2 linked regions of the Robiginitalea biformata HTCC2501 genome follow. The protein of the gene in region 2 interacts with the protein of the main gene of each other region in a pairwise test. Links are inferred from orthologs where the notes say so. Each region holds a gene or a part of one and is shown on either strand. Other genes may lie near its edges. The genes, in order: gyrB and gyrA.

Region 1 (11,979 bases), 540 kb from region 2 along the record:
TACGCGAGGCTTCGCCCCGTTGCAAGTATACCCCAAATCTCAATTGAGCTGAACCATGAGACGTAAAGTTCCCTTTTTCCTGCTCTTAATTTGCACCCTGACCCTGACCGCCTGTTCCGAGGTGGAAACCAACAATGACCCGGTAATCGGGATCTGGAGCCGTGCCGATTTTGCGGAGGCCCCGGAGGGCCGCATTTCCGTTAGGGAAGAGTGGATATTCAACGATGCCTACCTGGGGCGTTACCACCGGTACGAGGGCAATGTCCTTACGGTAAAAACGGATTTCGGGTGGGAAAAAGAAGGGGCGGTCTACCAAATTGAATATCCGGGCCTGGACCGGGAGGCAGACCGGGTGACCCTGAAACAAAACCCGGACAGCGCGTTGCTCCTCGACCTGCAGGGCGAGGTGCTGGCACAGCGGGAATAGCCCGCTTCAAACAAGCCCATTTCTTACCATTTCTATATGAAAACAGCCCCGGCCTAACAAGGCGGGGCTGTTTCGCTTTGCGGGATTGCGGGCCTCCTACCGGAACCCGAAATTGATGCCTGCGCTCAACAGATTGAACTCGGCCAGGGTATAGTCCACGTGCAGGCGGAAGAACCCTAGCTTTAGTTTGGTTCCCAGGGTCGCCGTGGCGCCGCTGGCTTGCTTGTTGATCGAGAACGGATCCTCATAGGTTGTCTGAAACGGGCCGGAGGTAACCGTATACGTCCCGAGCACATCGGTATCCGATTTCCCGGTTACGTAGCCGAGCCCCCCGTAGAAGTTAATCACCGGCAGGCGCGTGGCGGCCATCGCCTGGAAGCTCCAACCGCTGATGCGCGTATCGATCCGCTGGTTTTCCCCGTCGATGAAATTCGTGTCCGTAAAATCGTAGCTGCCGTTGAGTTGGGTAAAGCCGATAAACCCGGAAATAGACACGGGAAACAACCGATTGGCCGGTATGTGGCTTGTAAACTCGTGGAGCAGCCCGAACCCGAAAAGGCTCACAGCCACGTCGTCTGTCTGGATTTTAGGCAAAAAACGGGCTTTTACCTCGGTGCCTTTAACGAGGCCTACCCCTACCTGGATATAAGCGGCGGGCAGGAAATTGATATTTTCAGAAGCCAGGCCCGATGGAAGCTCAAAGCTTTCCGAGAAGAACCCGTTCTCATCTTCAACCACCACGCGGACACCTTCGATGTCCCCCAGGGCGGTTGCCACGGATTTGGAGGTGCTGCCGTCTTCAAAACGCAGGTTTTCGTAATCCGCCGTATTGAGGACAAAACTCTTTTTCTCCTCCTTGTTCTTGAATCCGGCCATCGACCCCACAATGGAGATCTCGAAACCTCCGAGCGGTTTGGCGGTAGCCGTGTTTAGCCAGGAACCGGACAAGCTGAATATCGTACCTTCTGAAACCGGTGAAAGATAGTCATTGGTAAACCGTTCCGCATCGTTCAGGCCTGCTGCCAGCAGGTCGTTTACATTCGATTGTGCAGCGGCAAATCCCCCGGCGAGCAGGAAACTTGCAACCAGTAGCGTCTTTTTCATTTGTAGGAATTTGCCTCTAAACTAAAAAACCCCGGCTGGAGGGCCGGGGTTTTTGTTGTGAAATCGGGATTCTTATACGTCAATGTTCGCATAAACGGCGTTTCGCTCGATAAATTCGCGCCTCGGAGGGACTTCATCCCCCATGAGCATTGAAAAAATCCGGTCCGATTCGGTGGCATTGTCGATGGTCACCTGCCGCAGCGTGCGGAACTCCGGGTTCATGGTGGTATCCCAGAGCTGTTCGGCGTTCATTTCCCCAAGACCCTTATACCGCTGGATCCCCGGGCTGCCGCTGCTCGTACTGAGTTCTTCCACGATCGCATCCCGTTCCTTATCGTTCCAGGCGTACCGCTTTTTACTCCCCTTCTTGACCAGGTAAAGGGGCGGTGTGGCGATGTAGACGTGTCCGCCTTCGATCAACTCCCGCATGTACCGGAAGAAGAACGTCAGGATTAACGTCTCGATATGGCTCCCGTCCACATCCGCATCACACATGATGATCACCTTGTGGTAGCGGAGTTTGTCGAGGTTCAGCGCCTTGCTGTCCTCCTCGGTACCGATGGTAACCCCCAGGGCCGTATAGATATTTTTAATTTCTTCGTTTTCGAAGACCTTGTGCTGCATGGCCTTTTCCACGTTCAGGATCTTCCCCCGGAGCGGCAGGATGGCCTGGGTATTCCGGTCGCGCCCCATTTTGGCCGTACCGCCGGCCGAATCCCCCTCCACGAGGAAGATTTCGCAGCGTTCCGGGTCCTGGTCGGAACAGTCCGCCAGTTTGCCCGGGAGCCCGCCACCGCTCATCGGGTTCTTCCGCTGGACCATTTCCCGGGCCTTGGCGGCAGCATGCCGTGCCTGGGCTGCGAGGATTACCTTCTGCACGACGGTCTTGGCATCGTCCGGGTGCTCCTCCAGGTAATTGGTCAGCATCTCGGATACCGCCTGGCTGACGGCCGCAGAAACCTCCCGGTTCCCCAACTTGGTCTTGGTCTGGCCTTCAAACTGCGGTTCGGCCACTTTTACCGAGACAATGGCCGTAAGCCCCTCCCGGAAATCGTCCCCGGCTACCTCAAACTTCAGTTTGTCCAGCATGCCGGAAGCATCCGCGTATTTCTTCAGGGTGGTTGTCAGGCCCCGGCGAAAACCGGAGAGGTGGGTCCCCCCTTCGTGCGTATTGATATTGTTTACATAGGAGTGCAGGTTCTCGGTATAGGAGGTGTTGTAGACCATGGCGACCTCAACCGGGATATCGTTTTTCTCGCCTTCCATGGAGATGACGTCTGCGATCAGCGGCTCCCGGTTCCCGTCCAGGAAGCGGATAAATTCCTTGAGCCCCTCCTCGGAGTAGAACCTCTCGGAGAGGTACTCCCCCTTTTCCTTAACGCGCCGATCGGTAATGGTGATGGCAACGCCCTTGTTCAGATAGGCGAGTTCTCGCATCCGGTTGGAAAGCGTATCGTAGCTGAACTCTATGGTCTGCTGGAAGATTTCCGGGTCCGGGTGGAAGGTGACGATGGTCCCGTTAAGATCGGAAGTCCCGGTGCTCTTAACCGGGTAGAGCGTCCGGCCGCGTTCGTACTCCTGCTCCCAAATCTTGCCTTCCCGGTAAACGGTGGCTTTCAGGTGTTTCGACAGGGCATTCACCACGGAAACCCCTACCCCGTGCAAACCGCCCGAAACTTTGTAGGAATCCTTGTCGAACTTCCCGCCGGCACCGATTTTGGTCATCACCACTTCCAGGGCGGAAACCCCCTCTTTCTTATGCAGGTCTACCGGGATCCCCCGGCCGTTGTCCTCAACGGTTATCGAATTGTCCTCATTGATCGTCACGGAGATCGTATCGCAGTGCCCCCCCATGGCTTCGTCAATGGAATTATCCACTACTTCGTAAACCAGGTGGTGCAGCCCGCGCACCCCGATATCGCCGATATACATCGACGGACGCATCCGCACGTGTTCAATGCCTTCAAGCGCCTGGATACTGTCTGCCGAGTAACTTTTTCCTTTTACTTCTTCGCTCATTCGTTTACAGGTTGTTTTTCTGCAATTTTGCAATCTCACAAATATACGAAATACCCCTGCAAACAGGCCGGTTCCGGCAGATGGAACCCACCCGAGTTATCAACAATTCCTGTGGACAAAAACGCGGCCCGGAGAGCTACTTTTCATAGGCGTCCGCGTGGACCCTGGCAACGGCCCGGCCGGAAGGGTCGTTCATGTTGCGGAACGCCTCGTCCCATTCCAGCGCAATCCGCGTACTGCAGGCTACAGAAGGCTCCTGAGGCACGCTTTCCGCGGCCGCATCGCTCGGGAAATGCGATTCAAAGATGCTCCGGTAATAATACTCCTCCTTGGAGGTCGGGGTCTGAATCGGGAATCGGAAATGGGCATTGGCCAATTGTTCGTCGCTGACAGCCTCCGCGACCACTTCCTTAAGCGTATCGATCCAGCTGTAGCCCACCCCATCCGAGAACTGCTCCTTTTGCCGCCAGGCCACGCTTTCGGGCAGGTAGTCTTCAAAGGCCTTGCGCACCACCCATTTTTCCATTCGCTCCGGGGTGATCATTTTATCCCGCGGATTCAGGCGCATGGCCACATCCATAAACTCCTTGTCGAGGAAGGGCACGCGCCCCTCGATCCCCCAGGCCGCCAGGGATTTGTTGGCGCGCAGGCAATCGTACATGTGGAGCTTGTCGAGTTTCCGGACGGTTTCCTCGTGGAAATCCCGCGGCCCGGGAGCCTTGTGGAAGTACAGGTATCCGCCAAATAGCTCGTCGGCCCCTTCGCCCGACAACACCATCTTGATCCCCATCGATTTGATCACCCGGGCCATCAGATACATAGGCGTGGATGCCCGTACCGTGGTGATGTCGTAAGTCTCCAGGTGGTAAATCACGTCCCGCACGGCGTCCAGCCCTTCCTGTATGGTAAATTTTATCTCGTGGTGGACCGTCCCGATATGGTCGGCCACTTTGCGGGCAGCCGCCAGGTCCGGGGAGCCTTCCAGCCCGACGGAGAAGGAGTGCAGCTGCGGCCACCAGGCATCGGCCTGGTCGCCGGACTCCACCCGCTTCTGGGCATATTTCTTTGCGATAGCCGAGGTAACCGAGGAGTCCAGGCCTCCTGAAAGCAGCACCCCGTAGGGTACGTCGGACATCAGCTGCCGGTGGACCGCGTCCTCCAGTGCCTTGCGCAGGGCAGCGATATCCGTGGGGTTATCCTCTACTGCGTCATACTCCATCCAATCGCGGCTGTACCAGCGCTGAAACCCTTCCTGGTCGCTCAGCATGTAGTGGCCGGGCGGAAATAGCTCAATGCGCGTACAGGTACCCTCCAGCGCCTTTAGTTCAGAGGCCACATAAAAGGTGCCGTGCCGGTCCCAGCCAATATACAGCGGGATAATACCCATATGGTCCCGGGCGATGAAATACCGGTCCGCCTGGCTGTCGTAGAGGGCAAAGCCAAAAATCCCGTTGAGTTCATCCAGGAAGGCCGGGCCCTGCTCCTGGTAGAGGGCCAGGATAACCTCGCAATCGGATTCGGTGCGGAAGTCGTAGGTCCCTTCAAAGCGTTTGCGAAGGGATTGGTGGTTGTAGATTTCTCCGTTTGCAGCCAGGACCAGGTTGCCGTCCGGGCTGTAAAGCGGTTGTTTCCCGGATGCCGGGTCTACGATGGCCAGGCGCTCATGGGCCAGGATGGCCGTATCCGACATGTGGATGCCATTCCAGTCCGGCCCCCTGTGTCTCAGGACCCGGGACATTTCCAGCATCTGGGGCCGTAAATCCTCGGCCGGTTGTTTCAAATCGAAGGCACATACAATTCCGCACATGGTGATAGAGTTTTATTGTGGAAGCAAAATTGAGTGATTTATTTCTATTTATAAATAATACATGTGTTTTTTATTATATAATGTAGTTTAAAAACAACTATTTGTTCTGATGTGAAGCTTCCCCCCCGGGAAAATCAGTCGGAATCAGTAAATGTGTAAGAAAAGGAAATTTTAACGACACTTTAGAAGAAAAGCGGGTAAAAAGCCCCTAATTTTAACACACTCATTTAAATACGATCAACATGAAACGAATACTTACTCTTTTCGCCGTGGTTCTCGCCATGGTTACCACTACCAATTTGCAGGCCCAGGAATTCCCGGGGCTCGATAAAAGCCCGATGGATATCGCCCTGTATCCGGGCAGGGAACCCGGCAAGGTGGTTCGCGTTATCTACAGCCGCCCCCAACTCAAAGGCCGTGCCCTGGCCGATCTCGCTCCGGCGGGCAAGGTATGGCGCACCGGGGCCAATGAAAATACGGAAATCACTTTCTACCAGGATGTGAATTTTGGCGGAAAGGATATTTCCGCAGGGACCTATTCGCTCTTCACGATCCCGGGGGAGCGTACCTGGACGGTTATCCTGAACAAAAACCTCAACCAATGGGGGGCCTACACCTATGATGAAGCTGCCGATGTGGCGCGGATCGAAGTTCCCGCCGCCTCGGATGCCAACTCCCTGGAACCTTTTTCCATTGCCTTCAAGGAAGCGGAAGACGGAGTGCATATGGTTATGGGCTGGGACAAGACCCGTGTGGCTGTACCGATCACCATGTAAGAAATTCGTCTGCAATCCCGGTTCAGGGGGTTGCATCGAACGCAAAAAACCGGCCCCGTATGGAGGCCGGTTTTTTTTATTTCTTATGGCCGCATGCGGCAACCGGGTCAATACACTTTTCGGCCGTCGACAAAGGTGTTGATCACTTCGATGTCCTTCAGTTCCTCCGGAGGCACCTCCATCAGATCGCCGTTGAGGATTACAAAGTCTGCGCGTTTCCCGACTTCGATACTGCCTTTCTCATCTTCCTCAAAATTCGAATAGGCCGCCCAGCGCGTCATCCCTTTCAGGGCTTGCTCCCGGGTGAGCGCATCCGCCATTTGGAAACCGCCCTGCGGATACCCGTCGGAATCCTTCCGCGTAACGGCGGCGTAAAAGGTCAGCATCGGGTTCACCCGTTCCACCGGGAAATCCGTTCCAAGGGCCACCCGGCCGGATGCCTCCAGCAATTGCCGAAAGGCATAAGCGCCTTTCATGCGCTCGGGGCCCACCCGGTCTTCGGCCCAGTACATGTCGCTTGTGGCATGTGTCGGTTGCACGGACGGGAGGATTTTTTCACTAAAGAGGGCGATATCGGCCGTATCGACAATCTGCGCGTGTTCCACTTTCCAGCGCGGATCCGCCACGGTGTCCAGCGCATTCCGATAGGCTCTCAATACAGCGATATTCGCAGAATCCCCGATAGCGTGCGTATTCATCTGAAATCCTGCGGCGGCAATCCGCTCTGCCAGCGAACCGAGTTCCCCCGCCGGGGTGATCATGGCGCCGAAATGCCCGGGCTGGTCCGAATACGGCGCCTTCATGGCCGCGCCCCGGGAACCCAGGGCCCCGTCCCCGTACACCTTTACCGAGCGAACATTGAGTTTCGGGGTTTTATACACACCACGCTCCAGGTAGTAATCCAGGTTTTCCGGGGTGTTACTGATCATCGCATACACGCGGATGTCCAGGGCACCTTTCCGCTGCAGGCTGTCGATCAATTCAATGGCATATCGGCTGAGGCCTGCGTCGTTTACCGTGGTCAGGCCGTTGCTAAAACAAATTTTCTGGGCCTCTTCCAGGGCGCGAATCAGGGCATCCCGGCCCGGTGCCGGCCATTGCTCGTACACCAGCTGCATCGGGCTGTCCACCAGTACCCCGGTAGGCTCCCCGTCCTTTAGGATTACTTCACCCCCCGGTACCTGCGTATTTCCTGTAATGCCGGCCAAATCCAGGGCTTGCTGGTTGACCAGCAGGGCATGTCCGTCAATGCGTACCAGGGCAACGGGAATGTCCGGGAAAAGGGAGTCCAGGGCCGTTTTGTCCGGGAATTCCTTAACCTCCCAGTCGTTCTGGTCCCATCCACGGCCCATCAGGTATTCGGGTTGATGGGCCTGGTAGGCCGCCTGCAGGCTGTCCAGGATCTGCTCAAAACTCGTCGTCCCCACCAAATCGACGTTTTCCTGGTTCAAGCCCAGGTTCAGGAAATGGCAATGGGCATCGATGAGGCCCGGTACAATCGTTTTTCCGCCCGCATTGAGCATCCAGGGGGCTACAAATGCGCCCCGAATGGAGTCCGTACTGCCGACCCCCACAAACCGACCGTTCCTGATGGCGAATGCCTCCGCCTTTGAGAACTCCCCATCCACGGTATAGGCATTTGCATTGAATACGATCAGGTCTGCTTCCTGCTGGCGGGGCTGGCAACTCCCCAACAGCAAAATCAGCGCAAGAAGCATCCCGGTTCCCGGGGTTTGGTTGCGAAGGAATTGGACAATCAGGGATTGAACCGGCAGGGATTGAACCGGCAGGGATTGAACCGGCAGGGAAATGCGGGACATATGGAAACGGGGTTTTGCAATCATCGGGTAATGGGAATCTTTCAGTTCAAGGAATGCATCGGTCACTGACAGCATCTCTTCGGCAGGCGCGGGCGGCGCGTCCCAAATATACTTAATTCTGTCGTGCCTGAACCGGGTCCTCCGAACGGATCAGGAATTCCACGCGGCGGTTCCTGCGCCGTCCGCTTTCCGAGGAATTGCCCGCCACGGGGCGGGCGGCCCCAAAGCCGATCCAGCGGATTCGGACGGAATCCAGCCCCAGGCCCTCCAGGTAGCGGGCCACAGCCCGGCAGCGCTGTTCGGAGAGTTGTTGGTTGTAGGCCGGTGCCCCCCGGGAGTCCGTATGCCCCCGGAGTTCCAGGAAAAGTGACAAATCCGACCTGAGCGCATCATATACCCGGTGGAGGGCCTCCTTGCCGGCATCCGTCAGTTGGTGTGCGTCGAATTCAAATAAGAGGGATGGAAGTACGAGCAAACTGTCCTTAGGGATATCCCCAACCAGGGATTCTCGCCCTGTGTCGCCGTTTCCGGCATAGGGTTCCAGGACAATGCCGTCCAGGTAGTAGTAGGCCCCCTTATTGGACCGGCGGTTCGTCCGGAAGGTTCGGGTCCGGGCGTTCGGCAACAGGTTCCCGATAATCAGGTTGGCCTCCGTGCCCCGCGCGGTAAAAACCGTGTCCAAATGCATCCAGTTTTCCGTATCGGCAAATGAGGCGCTGGCTGCAATATCCAACTGGTGGGGCTTGAGTTCCGGGTGGCCCAACCAGTATCGGCGCGCCAGGTTCTTCTTGGTTCCCACTCGCATCGGTTTTGCCGTAAACAGTACATGCAGCGTATTGAGGGCAAAATCCGATCGCTCCGCCAGGCTCAGGGAAAACCGCAACCTGTACTGCCGGCCATCCTCCAGGGGTTCCGCGAGTTGCGCCTGTACGTACTCCCGGTAATCCCCCGGGGCATAGGCATAAAAGCCGGCGTATCCCTCCCCTTCCGCGGCCCGTTGCTCGCCATTGAAATTTTCTGGGGTCCCCATATCCTCGCTGCACCGGTGGAAATAATCCGTAGACCCCTGGGTGGGGCAATCCCAGCCAATGATGTCTGCTTCAAAATTCCCGAGGAACCTCGGGCAGCGGCTGTACCCCTCAAAGCCCGGGTTGGGCACCAGGTTCTGGGCCCCGGCAGGTACGGCAACCAGGGTAAATAAAAGGCAGGCAGCCCCAAGGTAGTGGCCAATTCCACGCATATCCCGTCATTCTGAGAATCAAGATAGGAAATATCGGGAAACGGTCCGGGCGTCCCTACAAATCGAATTTGTAGCTGACCCCCGCCAGGATCTGCAACCCCTGCACCCGGAAGTTCGCCCACCGCTGGTACTGGTTGCCGGCCAGGTTGCTTCCCCGGGCAAAGATGGAGAGTTGCGGATTGATGTGGTAACCTACCCGCGCATTCGCGTCAAAATAACCATCCAGGGTCAGCTGCTGGGCCGGGAACTGGTCCGGGGGTGTTGCCGGCTGCGCCCGGGATACGAAATCCTCCCGCTCGCCCACATAGAACAGGTTGGCCCCCAGGTACCAGCCCGAATCGTGCTGGTAGTCGAGGGTCAGGTTGCCTTCCAGGTTCGGCAGGTTCCATGCCGGGTTGTCGGTTTCCGTATCGTATTCGTACACCGAGGCATTCAGGCCCAGGCTGAAATTCCGGTTCACGCTGAACTGCAGTTCCCCGAATACGCCCAGGGTCCGGATATCGTCGTAGAAGACCCGGAAGGAGTTCCCGTAGATATAGCCTTTTTCGTCGTTGCGCGTCTCGTTGATCGGGTTGAGGATAAACAGGGGCTTGAAATTTTCGGCGGCATACGACCCCTTGAGGTTGTAGCTCACTGACGGGGTGAGTTGCCCCTTAAGCCCCAGGTAGGCCTCGTACTGCCGGTCTGTCGGCATGACGGCGAGCGTCGGGGAAACAAACGGGTTTACCCGGCTGAACTCGTAGTAGGAATTCTGGTCGAGGCCGCCATCCACGCCCCCGTAGGCAATCACATTCTCCTCCAGGAGGTTGTAGGAAGCCTCCACGGACGGGTAGATATAAAAATTGTTTTCGCTGTTTTCCAGGTCCAGCCCGGCGGTGATACGGGCACCCAGGAACAGTTTCAGGTCGTCGCGCAGCATCAACAGGCCGGGGCGCACCCCCGCAATCAGGTACTGGTAGTCAATTTCGGTATCGTTGATATACTGGCTCTGCGGGGCGTTTTCGAAATGCCCGCCAAGGTAATCGATTTCCAGGCCCAGCCCGAGGGACTCCTCGGTGACCGGAAATTCGAATGCTGCGGTGAATCGCAACCGGTTCTCGGCGGATTCCACGGCGTCCCAGAAACGACTGACCTGCAACTCGGCATCGGTAAAATAGGTGTCCTCCATATGTACCTGCCCCTGCAGGCTCCCGCGGAAATAATCCTGGGTTTCGTCTATGCCCGCTACCGAGGTCTCCCCCTCTTCCAGCAGCCCGGTATCTACCCCGTACCAATTGTACCGGCGGTGTTCCATCCCGGCGGAGGCATTCCATTCCCAGTCCCTGTCGCGCTGGGAGTAGGTGACATCCAGGCCGGAATTATAGAAATCCGTGTCCAGGGGCGTACCGTCGATGTCCCCCCGGGACGACAGGTGGTTCAGCCCCACATCGATCCGTTTGTTCCCCCGGTCAAAATCCCGGCTGATATAAAAATCTGCCAGGGCGTTGTTGTAATTGCCGAGGCCCAGGGCCGCGTAACTGTTAAAAAGTTTCTCGGGCCTGGCCCGTTCCACCGCAGCCGCCTGCCCCTTGGCCGGGGTAAACGTGGAAGCCACCGGAACCGAATGGATCTCGTATTGCACCGGTTTTTTCTGCAAAGCAATGGAGTCCTGCAGGCTGGGCAGCGATTGGATCTTGCGTGCGTCCGAAACGGTTGGCGTGTAGGAGCGCACCACGGTGACGGTTTCGGTGCCAAGGTCGTCGGTTTCATCCTGCCCCCAACCGGCGGCAGTTGTGAGTAGGGCCGCAATCAGCCCCGTATATCGGATCAGTTTCATAATCGTGTTCATTCCTTAACGGTTTCCATCGGGGTTTATCGAGGCGTTGCGCCGGGCTTCCCGCGCCTTGATCTGGGCGAGTTCAGCCCGGGCTTCTTCCACAATGTCCGGATAGGCCCCGAAATTGGAGATGACATTTTCCAGGATATAGGTAGCCTGGAAGGCGTCCTCGAGTTGTTCAAAGTTTTTTGCCATCAGGATCAGGCCCCTGCCGCCCCATTCCTTGTAGGCGGCAAAATCCCTGGCCAGCCGCTGTACGGATTGGTTCGAGGCCTCGAAATCGCCGTCTTCCCGCTTAAAATGCGCCTGGTAATAGAGCGCCTCGGCGGCAGCCCGGCCCGTGGCAATGGAGAGGACTTCGGCATACGCCTGCCGGGCTTTTTCCGTATTCCCGGTTGCCCAGGCAGACCGGGCAATCATCAGGCGGGCATCACTTCGGATCCGGTCGTCCAGGGACGGGCTGGCCAGCACTTTTTCGGCATAGGCCAGGGTCCGGTCGTAGGCCTGTTTTTCAAAATAGCCCTTCATCAGGTTGGATTGGGCAAAGGTCCGGTTCTGGGGGATATCCGCCGTGGCCTCCAGCCGCTCCAGGTAGGGCATGGCCGCGGCGTAGTCCCCGCGGGAAACCAAAATCTCGCATACCCGGGTCAGCGCCTGTTCGGCCCGTTCGCCCCGCCCGGCATCCGCCACTACCTCAAAATGCGCCAGGGCCTTGTCTGCCTGCCCGTCTGCATAGGCAATCTGCCCGAGGTTAAAATAGGCAGCCACCCGGTTGGCCCCGTTCGGGAATTGTTCCAGGTATTTTTCAAGGGCGCGGGCAGCCGCCGCGTCGTTTCCTTCCACGAGTTGTTTCTCAGCCGCCTCAAAACTGGCCGCCTCGAGTTCGCTGTCGGTAACCTCCACAAAATCGAGGCCGCGCACCCAGGCTGCATACTGGTCTACCTGGCCCATGTCCACGTAGATGAGTTTG
Region 2 (12,208 bases):
CTACTTTTGTAGGGATTCCCGAAAATCGTTCAATGCCGGAAATCCCTCCGGACTGGCGGCAATTGACCTGGTATCATGAAGATCCTCAGCAAAGAACAGAGTTACGAAGCAGACCGCAGGACCCTGGCAGCCCAGGGGATCAGCAGCACTGAACTGATGGAGCGCGCTGCCGCTTCGATATTCAACTGGCTGCACAACCGCCTGCAGGGCGCCCCGGTCCGGATACACATTTTCTGCGGCACGGGTAACAATGGGGGAGATGGCCTGGCCGTGGCCCGCCACCTGGCCGAGCACGGATACCATATACAGGTTTACCTGGTGAATTACAGCGAGAAGCGGTCCGGGGACTTTCGGATTAACCTGGAACGGCTCCGCCAGCGCAAAATCGAGCCGGAATCCCTAGACGCGGACAGCGGGTTGCCGGATATCTCCGAAGCGGATATACTATTGGATGCCATATTCGGAATCGGCCTGAGCCGTCCGCCGGCCCCTTGGGTCCGAAACCTCATTGCACACCTGAATGCGGCCGATGCCTTCCGGCTGGCGGTGGACCTGCCTTCCGGGCTGCAGATGGACGCCATGCCTGCCCATCCCGAAGGCGTGCTGGCTGCTGATTTTGTGCTGACAATCGGGTCGCCGAAACTCGTTTTTTTCCTTCCCGGGAGCGGGGAATTCGCAGCGGATTTTGAGGTGTTGGATATCGGGTTCGACACCACTTACCTCAACGAAGTGGCTGCACAATATGAATGGGTGGGGGCAGACGAGGCCCGGGCGCTGCACCGGACCCGCGGAAAATTCAGCCATAAAGGGACTTTCGGACATGCCTGCATCGTGGGGGGCTCCTACGGAAAAATCGGAGCTGTGGCCCTGGCCGCATCGGCTTGCCTGAGGGCCGGGGCCGGACTGGTTTCGGCATGGGTTCCCAAGTGCGGCTACCTGCCCCTTCAGGCCGGCGTTCCCGAAGTCATGGTGGAAACCTGCGGGCGGGAACATTACCTGGACGCCTTCCCGGAACCGGGTTCCGGGTACCGGTACGGCGTGGGCATGGGAATGGGTACGGAGAAGGATACCGCCAAAGCATTCTTTGAATGGCTGGGCCGGGTCAGGGAGCCGGTAGTGGTGGACGCCGACGGACTCAATAGCCTCTCGGCCCATCCCGAAGCGCTTGCCAACCTGCCTGCCGGGAGTATCCTGACCCCGCATCCGGGCGAACTGGCCCGGCTGATAGGGGAGTGGACGGATGATTTCGATAAATTGGAGAAAGCCCGCGCCTTTGCAGCAGACCACAATTGCGTCTTGCTTATCAAAGGCGCCTATACGGTAATACTCGGAGAGGGAAAGGGGTTTATCAACAGCAGCGGCAATCCCGGGATGGCCACTGCCGGCAGCGGCGATGTACTCGCCGGGATACTAACCGGATTGCTCGCCCAGGGATACCCGCCCCTGGAAGCAGCCGTGTTCGGTGTATACCTGCACGGGCGTGCCGGAGACCTGGTCGTTTCGGAAACAGGACCCGAAGCCCTGGTTGCCAGCGACCTTTTCGGGGCGTTGGGCAGGGCCTTCAGGGAGCTGTACGCAGAAGCCACACCGCCCCAGTCCAAAGAAGGGGAGGAGGGGTAAGCGCCGGACTTCAGGCAGCTTTTACCCGACGCCGGACCCAGTCCAGGGCATTGCGGTACTCGATATAAAATTTCATCGGTTTTTTGTAGAACATGCGCTCGATATTGAAGTTGTGCATGTCCACTTCCCGTGAGGATACGATGGCGTACGCCCTGAGGTTTTCAAGTTCCCGCAGGTAGGTATAGACCACGGGGTCGATGGCAAAGGAATGTTTGCGATGGCTGATGATCCCGAAGGGTTTGTCCCGGAAATGGATTTCGGATATCCCGATAATCTGGTAGGCCCTCTCCAGGGTCAGTGTGGCGCCTTCGTCAAAAATGGCTACGAGGTAGTTGTCGTAAACCTGGATCTTCCCCACATCGAGCTGGTATTCCCGCACGATCACGGTCTTTTTGGCCGGTCTTGTATTATTGCCCATATTCATATAGTGTGTCTGAGACGAAAGTATGCGTCAGGTATCCGTTTGAGAAAAATAATAGATTATCGACATAAATATCGTATAAGCGGTTCCAGCGTCCGGGCTATGTCGAACGATTCCTACGAAGCCTGACCGACAAGCATAAAAAAAGGGGTCATCTTTGGATGACCCCGATACCTTTCCCCTTACAGTGCCAATCAGGCTTCCTTGGAGGATTTACTCGCTTTCTTAATGGAAATGGTCAACTTGTCACCCTCCTCGTCCAGGTCCATGGTGATGCTGTCCCCTTCGTTGAGCTTCGAGTTGACGATCTCTTCGGCCAGTGCATCCTCGATATACTTCTGGATGGCCCGTTTGAGCGGCCGGGCCCCGTATTGCTTATCGAAGCCCTTCTCGGCAATATAGTCACGCGCCTTATCGGTAAGGGTCAGATGGTAGCCGATATCCGCAATGCGGTCGTAGAGTTTCTTGAGTTCGATTTCGATGATCTCGTGTATGTGCTCCCGTTCCAGCGGGTTAAATACAATAACGTCGTCAATCCGGTTGAGGAACTCCGGTGCAAAGGCTTTTTTCAAAGCATTCTCGATAACGCTCTTTTGGTGCGTATCGGCCTGGGATTTCTTCGCCGAGGTGCCGAAGCCGACACCCTGGCCGAAATCCTTGAGTTGCCGTGCCCCGATATTCGAGGTCATGATGATAATGGTATTGCGGAAGTCGATCTTCCTGCCGAGGCTGTCCGTGAGGAAGCCGTCGTCGAGTACCTGCAGCATCATATTGAAAACATCCGGGTGTGCCTTTTCCACCTCGTCCAGCAGGATTACGGAGTAGGGCTTGCGCCGCACCTTTTCGGTGAGCTGCCCGCCTTCCTCATAGCCGACATAGCCGGGGGGCGCTCCCACCAGGCGGGAGATGGCGAATTTTTCCATGTATTCGCTCATGTCGATCCGCACCAGGGCGTCCTCCGAGTCAAAGAGTTCCTTGGCGAGTACTTTGGCCAACTGGGTTTTCCCGACCCCGGTTTGTCCGAGGAAAATAAAACTCCCGATCGGCTTGTTGGGGTCTTTCAGCCCGGCCCGGTTCCGCTGGATGGCTTTGGCCACCTTGGCCACGGCTTCGTCCTGCCCAATGACGCTGTTCTTGATCAGCTGCGGCAGTTCGGCCAGCTTATTGCTTTCGGTCTGGGCAATTTTGTTGACCGGGATGCCGCTCATCATCGAGACCACGTCGGCGACGTTGTCTTCCGAGACGGTTTCCCGGTTCAGTTTGCTGTCTTCTTCCCATTTCTCCTGGGCGGTAGACAGGTCTTTTTCCAGTCGTTTTTCGTCGTCCCGCAATTTGGCGGCCTCCTCGTAACGCTGTTTCTTGACCACGCTGTTCTTGAGTTCGCGCACCTCTTCAAGCTGCTTTTCGAGCTCGAGGATCTGCTTGGGCACGTCCATGTTCACGATGTGCACCCGCGATCCGGCTTCATCCATGGCGTCGATTGCCTTGTCCGGGAGGAAGCGGTCGGTCATGTAGCGGTTCGTGAGCTTCACGCAGGCTACCAGGGCCTCTTCCGTGTAGTTTACGTTGTGGTGATCCTCGTATTTTCCGCGGATGTTGCGGAGGATTTCGATGGTTTCCTCCACCGTGGTCGGTTCCACCATCACCTTCTGGAAACGCCGTTCCAGGGCGCCGTCCTTCTCGATGTACTGGCGGTATTCATCCAGGGTCGTGGCCCCGATGCATTGAATTTCGCCCCGGGCGAGGGCCGGCTTGAACATGTTGGACGCATCCAGGCTTCCCGTGGCGCCTCCGGCTCCCACAATGGTGTGGATCTCGTCGATAAACAGGATGACGTCGTCGTTCTTTTCCAGTTCGTTCATCACGGCTTTCATCCGCTCTTCAAACTGCCCGCGGTACTTCGTGCCGGCAACCAGGGACGCCAGGTCCAGGGTTACCACGCGCTTGTTGTACAATATGCGGGATACCTTTTTGTTGATGATCCTCAGGGCGAGCCCTTCGGCGATGGCGCTTTTGCCCACCCCGGGTTCCCCGATCAGCAGCGGGTTGTTCTTTTTGCGGCGGCTCAGTATTTGCGAGACGCGTTCAATTTCCTTTTCCCGACCGACAACCGGGTCGAGTTTGTTTTCTTCCGCCAGGCGGGTGAGATCCCTGCCAAAATTATCGAGAACAGGGGTTTTGGATTTCTTGTTTCCTTTCTGGGAGGTGCCGCTTGAAAAAGTGCCCTCCTTGCTGTCCCCGGTGTCGTCCGAATCGCTCGGAAAGGATTCCGAGGTCGGGCTGTCCGTATAGTCGTCGTCGCTGGTGATCATGCTTTTGAATTGCTCCTTGACCCCGTCGTAGTCCACCTTCATCTTGTGCAGAAGCTTGGTGGTCGGATCGTTTTCGTTTCGCAGGATACAGAGCAGGAGATGCGCCGTATTGATGGATGAGCTCTGAAACAATTTGGCCTCCAAAAAGGTGGTCTTCAGGGCGCGCTCCGCCTGACGGGTGAGGTGCAGGTTTTTCTTATCCTTGGGTTGCGAGCCCGCTTCCGGGTTCGCCGGGGAGAGGATTTCCACCTTTCTGCGCAGGTGGTCCAGGTCCACGTCCAGCGCATCGAGTATGCTGATTGCCTTCCCGTTCCCGTCGCGCAGCAGGCCGAGCATCAGGTGTTCCGTCCCGATGAAGTCGTGGCCCAGGCGCAGTGCCTCCTCCTTGCTGTAAGCAATTACATCTTTTACTCGCGGTGAGAAATTATCATCCATATACCTAGTGCGTATTCAACTTTAAAATTAGTAAAACTTATTATAAGAACGTCAAATACCGTACCTATATTCGATAAAGCTTCCCTAAATGACGAAAAAAACAAGGAAGTGCAAAATATATGGCCTGGATTTTATCAAAAAACCAAGGGGGGTTTGGTGTTGATAAAATCTTTAATAAAACCTGCGCAACCTGCCACAAAGGGGTGGTTTTTACGTATATTGGCATGATTTTTTAACCACAAAAATACAAGCCCGATTCAGTTATGGCGGAAGGAGAGAAACTGATTCCGATTAATATAGAAGATGAGATGAAATCGGCCTACATCGATTATTCGATGTCGGTCATTGTGTCACGTGCCCTGCCAGATGTTCGGGACGGCCTCAAGCCGGTGCACCGGCGCGTCCTCTACGGCATGCACGAACTGGGCGTACGCTCCACGAGTGCCCACAAGAAATCTGCCCGTATCGTCGGGGAAGTCCTGGGTAAATACCACCCGCACGGGGATTCCTCGGTCTACGATACAATGGTGCGCCTGGCACAGGACTGGAGCATGCGCTACATGCTTGTGGACGGCCAGGGGAACTTCGGTTCCATAGACGGCGACAGCCCGGCGGCCATGCGGTATACGGAAGCCCGCATGCGGAAGATCGCCGAGGAGATGCTGGCGGACATCGACAAGGAAACGGTAGACCACCAGCTTAATTTTGACGACTCCCTGGAAGAACCCACCGTCCTGCCGACGCGCATCCCGAACCTGCTGGTCAACGGCGCCTCGGGGATCGCTGTGGGTATGGCCACCAATATGCCTCCCCACAACCTTTCCGAGGTGGTGGACGGCACCATCGCCTATATCGACGACCGCGACATTACCATCGAAGGCCTGATGCAGCACATCAAGGCGCCCGATTTCCCCACCGGGGGCATCATCTACGGCTACGACGGCGTCAAAGAGGCCTTTGAAACAGGCCGGGGCCGGGTAGTTATGCGGGCTAAGGCCACGTTCGAAGAGGTGCAGGGACGGGAGTGCATCGTCGTCACGGAAATCCCCTACCAGGTGAACAAGGCGGACATGATCAAGAAGACCGTCGACCTGATCAACGAAAAGAAAATCGAGGGCATCGCCACGATCCGGGACGAGTCGAACCGGAAGGGGATGCGGATTGTCTACGTGCTCAAGCGGGACGCCATCCCGAATATCGTGCTGAATATGCTGTATAAGTATTCGGCACTGCAATCTTCCTTCAGCGTGAACAATATCGCGCTGGTGGGCGGGCGTCCGGAACTCCTCAACCTCAAGGACCTGATTGTGCATTTTGTAGACCACCGGCACAAGGTGGTCGTCCGGCGATCGGAGTACGAACTGCGGAAGGCGGAGGAACGAGCGCACATTCTGGAGGGGCTGATTATCGCCTCGGACAACATCGACGAGGTCATCGCTATTATCCGGGGCAGTGCCAACGCCGAAGAGGCCCGGGCAAACCTGATTAAACGGTTTGAGCTGAGCGAGGTACAGGCCCGCGCCATCGTGGAGATGCGCCTCCGCCAGCTGACCGGCCTGGAGCAGGACAAGCTGCGCAGCGAGTACGAAGAAGTCCTGGCCACCATCGAGGACCTGAAGGACATCCTGGCCCGGGAGGAGCGCCGGATGGAGATCATCAAAGACGAACTTCGGGAGGTCCGGGATAAATACGGCGACGACCGCCGCAGTGAAATCAACTACGCCGGGGGCGACCTGAGCATCGAGGACATGATCCCGGACGAGCAGGTGGTGATCACCATTTCCCATGCCGGCTACATCAAGCGTACCCCCCTGACCGAATATAAGACGCAACACCGGGGAGGCGTCGGGCAAAAAGCCTCGGCCACCCGGAATGAGGATTTCCTGGAACACCTGTTTGTGGGGACGAACCACCAGTATATGCTGTTCTTTACGCAAAAGGGCCAATGTTACTGGCTCCGGGTCTTCGAGATACCGGAAGGCAGCCGTACCTCCAAGGGCCGGGCCATCCAGAACCTGATCAATATTGAACAGGACGACAAGGTAAAAGCCTTTATCTGTACGCAGGACCTCAAGGACGAGGAATACGTGAACAGCCATTTTGTAATCATGGCCACCAAGAAGGGGGTTGTGAAAAAGACGTCCCTGGAACAGTATTCCCGGCCCCGTCAGAACGGGATTATCGCCATCGGCATACGGGAAGGGGACGAGCTGCTCGAAGCGCGCCTCACCACCGGGTCCAGCCAGATCTTCCTCGGGCTCAAATCCGGGAAGGCCATCCGCTTTGAGGAGAGCAAGACCCGTCCGATGGGCCGGAGCGCCTCCGGGGTCCGCGGCATTACCCTGGCCGACGACAACGACGAGGTCATCGGTATGGTAAGCGTCCACGATTTTGACGAGGACATCCTGGTCGTTTCCGAGAACGGTTACGGCAAGCGCTCAAGTCTGGACGATTACCGGATTACCAACCGCGGGGGCAAGGGGGTTAAGACCATCTCCATTTCGAAGAAAACCGGCGGGTTGGTAGCTATCAAGAACGTATCGGATTCGGACGACCTGATGATCATCAATAAATCCGGGATTGCAATCCGGATGAGCGTGGAAGACCTCCGCACCATGGGGCGCGCCACGCAGGGCGTAAGGCTGATTAACCTGAAGGACAACGATTCCATCGCCGCGGTTGCCAAAGTGATGAAAGACGAAGACGACCTGGACGACACGGACATCCTGAATATCGAGGTCGATGCCGAGGATGGCACGACCCTTGATACAGATGGGGCGGATTCCGAAGGGACGGAGTCCGGAAAATAATTGATAAACACTAAATTTGCATAAACACTTTTTTAATGAAAACTAGATTGACTCTTCTGGCAGCCCTGCTTATCGGGTCTGCCGCAATAGCACAAAAATCAGAGATCCGGGATGCGGAGAAAGCCCTGAAAGACGGGAACACCGCCGAGGCGAAAGCCAGCCTGGACGCCGTTCAGGGCGTCATTGCCGGGGAAGACGAACGCCTGCAGTCCGAGTACCACCTGGTACGCGGGCAGGTCTACGCGGATTTGGCCAAGAAAGGCGACGACAGCGCCTTTGAGGAAGCGGTGGCTTCCTTCAGGAAAGTCCTGGAGGTGGAGGAACAAAGCGGTAAGGACCGGAACTCAGGTGAAGCACAGCAACGTTTAAAAGCCATGTCGGCCGACCTGGTAAACTCCGCTGTGGATGACAACAACGCCAAAAATTTCGATGCGGCTGCCGAGAAGCTCTATATGAGTTACAAGATCAGCCCGACGGATACCATCTACCTGTATTACGCGGCCAGCAGTGCTGTCAATGGCGGGAATTACGAGCGCGCCATGGATTTCTACCAGGAACTGAAGGACATTGGCTATGACGGGAGCGGCGTGGTCTACAAGGCCACCAACGTGGAAACCGGCGAAGTGGAGGAGATGAACAAGGCGCAGCGCGACCTGATGGTAAAATCGGGAACGTATACGGACCCCGTAGACGAGAAGGAACCCTCCAAGAAAGCCGAGATCGTCAAGAATATGGCGTTGATCTACACCCAGCTCGGGGAAAATGAAAAAGCCCTGGAAGCCTATAAGGACGCCCGGGCCAACAATCCGGACGATGTAAACCTCGTATTGAACGAGGCGAACCTCTACTACCAGATGGGTGACAAGGAGAAATTCAGCGAACTGATGGCAGAGGCAGCCACCATGGCACCGGACAACCCGGACCTCTACTACAACATCGGGGTGATCAATATGGAGATGGACCGGATTGAGGAGGCCCGCGAGGCGTACCGCAAGGCCATCGAGATCAACCCGGGCTACGTGAATGCCCAGCTGAACCTGTCTACCACCTATGTGAACGAGGGGAACGCATTGATCGACGATATGAACGCCCTGGGGACTTCCCGGGAAGATATCGCGAAATACGACGAGTTGAAGGAGAAAAAGGACAGCCTCTTTATGCAGGGGGCCGAGATCCTGGAAGATGCGCTGAAAGTCAATCCCGACAACCAGAGCATCCTGACACAGCTCAAGAACATTTATGGCGCCCTGGGCGACAATGAGAACTTTATGCGGGTCAAGAAACTCCTGGGCGAATAAGCCCCCGCTATTCCAAAATCAGGACCCCGGCCGGATGGCCGGGGTTTTTTTATGCGATTTGTTTGATTACCCGCAACGGGTGCGTATAGTTGCGCAGATCGTTATTGAAGATGCCGCTGTGGTCGATGCGGTCGATTCGGACGCATCCGTTTACGTGGATGATATAATTGTCCTGCATGATGAGGCCCACATGGTCGATAACCCCGTCGGGTCCGTCGAAAAATGCGAGGTCGCCGGGCTGGCTTTCCTCGATAAAACTCAGGGCTTGGCCCTGGGCGGCCTGTTCGGCCGGGGAGCGTTTCAGGGCCATACCGCAGCACTTGTAGACCATTTGCGCCAACCCGCCGGCATCGATGCCGAAGGGGGAGCGGCCCCCGGCCATTTCCGGGCTGCTGAGGTACAACAGCGCTGTCTGCACGAGTTCCTCCCGGCCCGCGGCAGGGTCAAAGCGCGCTCCCTCGAATTGGTGTTCCATTACCGGGGCGTTGTGCGCATCCGACCCCAGGAGGACCGGAATCAGCAAGCCTTCCGGGGTGCAACAATGGCTCACCAGGTCGGCGGCGCAACCCGCCGAGGTACCCGGGGGACACGCCTCGTATTGTTCTTCGGAAAGCTCGGACAACTGGTCGTTGCGGACCCAGCCCTCGGCCCCGTCCAGGCGGATCCGCACCCGGCTCCAGTACTTCCGGGATTCCAGGATTTTAAAACATTCGCCATAGAGGAGTTGTGTCCGGAGGGGTGTGGTATCATCCGGAGAATCGTACACGGGTACGAGGCTGAGGGGGCAGATTCCGTATCGCATGGCGGGGCAGGGCGGGGGTCAGGGCCGTTCCAGAACTATTGCCGATGCACCACCACCTCCATTGCAAATGGCCGCGGCACCCAGGCGGGCGTTTTGCTGCCTGAGCACGTGGATCAGGGTCACGGTGATCCGCGCCCCGGAACACCCCAGCGGGTGCCCGAGGGATACCGCACCTCCGTGGATGTTTACATTTTGGTCGTCCAGCCCCAGGATTTTGATGTTGGCCAGCCCAACCACGCTGAAAGCTTCGTTGAATTCAAAATAATCGATATCCCCCAGGGCGACTCCTGCTTTGTCCAGCGCCAACGGCAGGGCTTTGGCCGGGGCCGTGGTAAACCATTTGGGTTCCTGTGCAGCATCCGCATAGCTTTTGATGCGCACCAGGGGTTCCAGGCCGAGCGATTGGGCTTTTTCGGCACTCATCAGCACCAGGGCGGCAGCCCCGTCATTGATGGTGGAGGCATTGGCGGCCGTTACGGTTCCGTCTTTGGTAAAGGCCGGTCGCAATTGGGGAATTTTATCCATTTTCACGTTGCGGAACTCCTCATCTTCCCGAACCACAACAGGTTCGCCCCGTCGCTGCGGCACTTCTACCGGGACCACTTCATCCTTGAATTTGCCGCCTTCCCAGGCCGCTGCGGAGCGTTTGTAGGACTGGATGGCATAGGCGTCCTGCTCCTCCCGGCTGAACTTGTATTTCTCGGCACAGGCATCTGCACACACCCCCATGGCCTGCTGGTCGTAGACGTCTACCAGCCCGTCCCGCTGCATCCCGTCTTCCAGGGTTGCCGGGCCAAACTTTTTCCCGTTGCGCATGTGCACATAGTGGGGGATCAAACTCATGTTTTCCATGCCCCCGGCCACTACCACAGACCGATCGCCCAGGGCGATACTTTGGGCGGCCTGCATAACAGCTTTCATCCCGGAGGCGCAAACTTTGTTCACCGTGGTACAAGGCACCGTTTCCGGGATGCCCGCATAGAGGGCTGCCTGCCGGGCCGGAGCCTGGCCGGCCCCAGCCTGGACCACATGGCCCATAAGTACTTCTTCTACGGCGGCCGGATCCAGGCCAATGGAATCCAGGGCTCCCCGGATGGCCGCAGCCCCCAGTTTCGGGGCCGGCACCGAGGAAAGGGCGCCCATAAAACTTCCGATCGGCGTGCGGACAGCAGCCACAACAACTACCTCTTTCATCTGTTCCTTTTTAGTGGCACGAAAATACGAATTTAAACCCGGACCCCCTACTTGAGCAGGAAAAGCCCCGAGATGCCGCGGGTTTTTTCTATTTTTGAGCGACACAAGCGCGATGCATGGCGAAAACGCTGGATACCTTCTATCGATCCCAGTCACTGATCTATAAGTATTTCCTTTACTTTTTAACGATCGGCGCCATTGTGTTCTTTTTCCCCAAAGGAGGACAGTTCAAGTACGAGTTCCAGAAAGGCAAACCCTGGCAATACGAAAACCTCTATGCCCCTTTTGATTTTTCGATCCGCAAGACGGAGGCCGAATTACAGGCTGAACGCCAGCAATTCCAGCGGGACCAGGTGCCGTATTACCGGTTCGATACCGAAGCGGCACGGGAGGTTTACCGCGCCTACGAAGAGCTTTTCCCCGAATACTTCCCGGGGACTGGCCTGAGCGCCCGCCAAATCGGGGTGTTGCGCCAGCAGGGCCGCGCCATCCTGGACAGCCTGTACCTGAGGGGAATCTGGGACGGCAGCGACCCCCCGCTAAGCCGGGAGGTCTACCTGGTGCGGAACAACCAGGCGCGTCGCATGCGTTTTGACAGTATTTACCGAATGGACGCGTTGCGCAATACCATCCGCGACCTGACGGAATCCGTGGGTATTCCCGCGGACCAGGCGGAGTTCCGGGAATTGTTGCTCCGAATAGCCGAGCCCAACGTCAGCCTGGATCAGGAACTGACCGGCCGGGAACTGGAAAACCAGTTATCCGGAATATCCCTGACCCGGGGAAATGTTGACGAGGGCGCCCTGATTGTCGCCAAGGGCGAAGTGGTGGAAGGGGAGAGCCTGAAGAAGCTCGAGTCGTTGCGGGCGGAATACGCATCCGAGGTATGGAGCGCCAACAATTATTACTTCATCCTCTCCGGGTATACCATCCTGGTGGCCCTGGTGTTGATCATGCTGCTGTTGTTCCTGAAACGGTACCGCCCGGATGTGTTCCGGAACAATGTCAAGGTGACCTTTATTTTCTTCAATATCCTGGTGATGGTGTTTCTCACCACCTTCGTGGTGAAGTACAACGAGGCTCTTGTCTTTGTGGTACCCCTCTGCATTCTGCCGCTGATATTAAAGACGTTTTTCGACGCCCGCCTGGGCCTGTTTGTCCATGTGCTCACCGTCCTGATCCTGGGGTTTGTGGTGCCCAACAGTTTTGAGTATATCTTCCTGCAGATCATCGCGGGCATTGTCACCATCCTGACGGTATCCGAACTCTACAAACGGGCCAATTTGTTTATCTCGGTGGGCCAGATTACGCTCATC

Evidence for each region.
Region 1: the proteins of gyrA (region 2) and gyrB interact in binary tests that used the Escherichia coli proteins (3 or more experiments, as listed by UniProt). The link is inferred for Robiginitalea biformata HTCC2501 from one-to-one orthologs.

What each region holds. Positions count from the first base shown.
Region 1 is NC_013222.1:1,566,381-1,578,359, reverse strand. The notes cover bases 1,078-4,014. They hold gyrB (DNA topoisomerase (ATP-hydrolyzing) subunit B), read right to left. Parts: upstream 3,551-4,014; coding sequence 1,604-3,550; downstream 1,078-1,603. Other genes in these bases: asnB (asparagine synthase B), read right to left, coding at 3,687-4,014; RB2501_RS06970 (DUF6588 family protein), read right to left, coding at 1,078-1,531. Also shown: RB2501_RS06975 (hypothetical protein), read left to right, coding at 56-427; more of RB2501_RS06970, read right to left, coding at 524-1,077; more of asnB, read right to left, coding at 4,015-5,357; RB2501_RS06955 (DUF2911 domain-containing protein), read left to right, coding at 5,600-6,133; RB2501_RS06950 (amidohydrolase), read right to left, coding at 6,241-7,851; RB2501_RS06945 (OmpA family protein), read right to left, coding at 8,066-9,193; RB2501_RS06940 (TonB-dependent receptor domain-containing protein), read right to left, coding at 9,249-11,021; RB2501_RS06935 (tetratricopeptide repeat protein), read right to left, coding at 11,025-11,979. UniProt on the Escherichia coli protein: DNA gyrase negatively supercoils closed circular double-stranded DNA in an ATP-dependent manner to maintain chromosomes in an underwound state.
Region 2 is NC_013222.1:2,104,918-2,117,125, forward strand. The notes cover bases 4,659-7,824. They hold gyrA (DNA gyrase subunit A), read left to right. Parts: upstream 4,659-5,051; coding sequence 5,052-7,598; downstream 7,599-7,824. Other genes in these bases: RB2501_RS09395 (ATP-dependent Clp protease ATP-binding subunit), read right to left, coding at 4,659-4,788; RB2501_RS09405 (tetratricopeptide repeat protein), read left to right, coding at 7,634-7,824. Also shown: RB2501_RS09385 (bifunctional ADP-dependent NAD(P)H-hydrate dehydratase/NAD(P)H-hydrate epimerase), read left to right, coding at 76-1,620; RB2501_RS09390 (hypothetical protein), read right to left, coding at 1,631-2,044; more of RB2501_RS09395, read right to left, coding at 2,236-4,658; more of RB2501_RS09405, read left to right, coding at 7,825-8,896; RB2501_RS09410 (C40 family peptidase), read right to left, coding at 8,946-9,698; RB2501_RS09415 (acetyl-CoA C-acyltransferase), read right to left, coding at 9,717-10,892; RB2501_RS09420 (HD family phosphohydrolase), read left to right, coding at 11,009-12,208. UniProt on the Escherichia coli protein: A type II topoisomerase that negatively supercoils closed circular double-stranded (ds) DNA in an ATP-dependent manner to maintain chromosomes in an underwound state.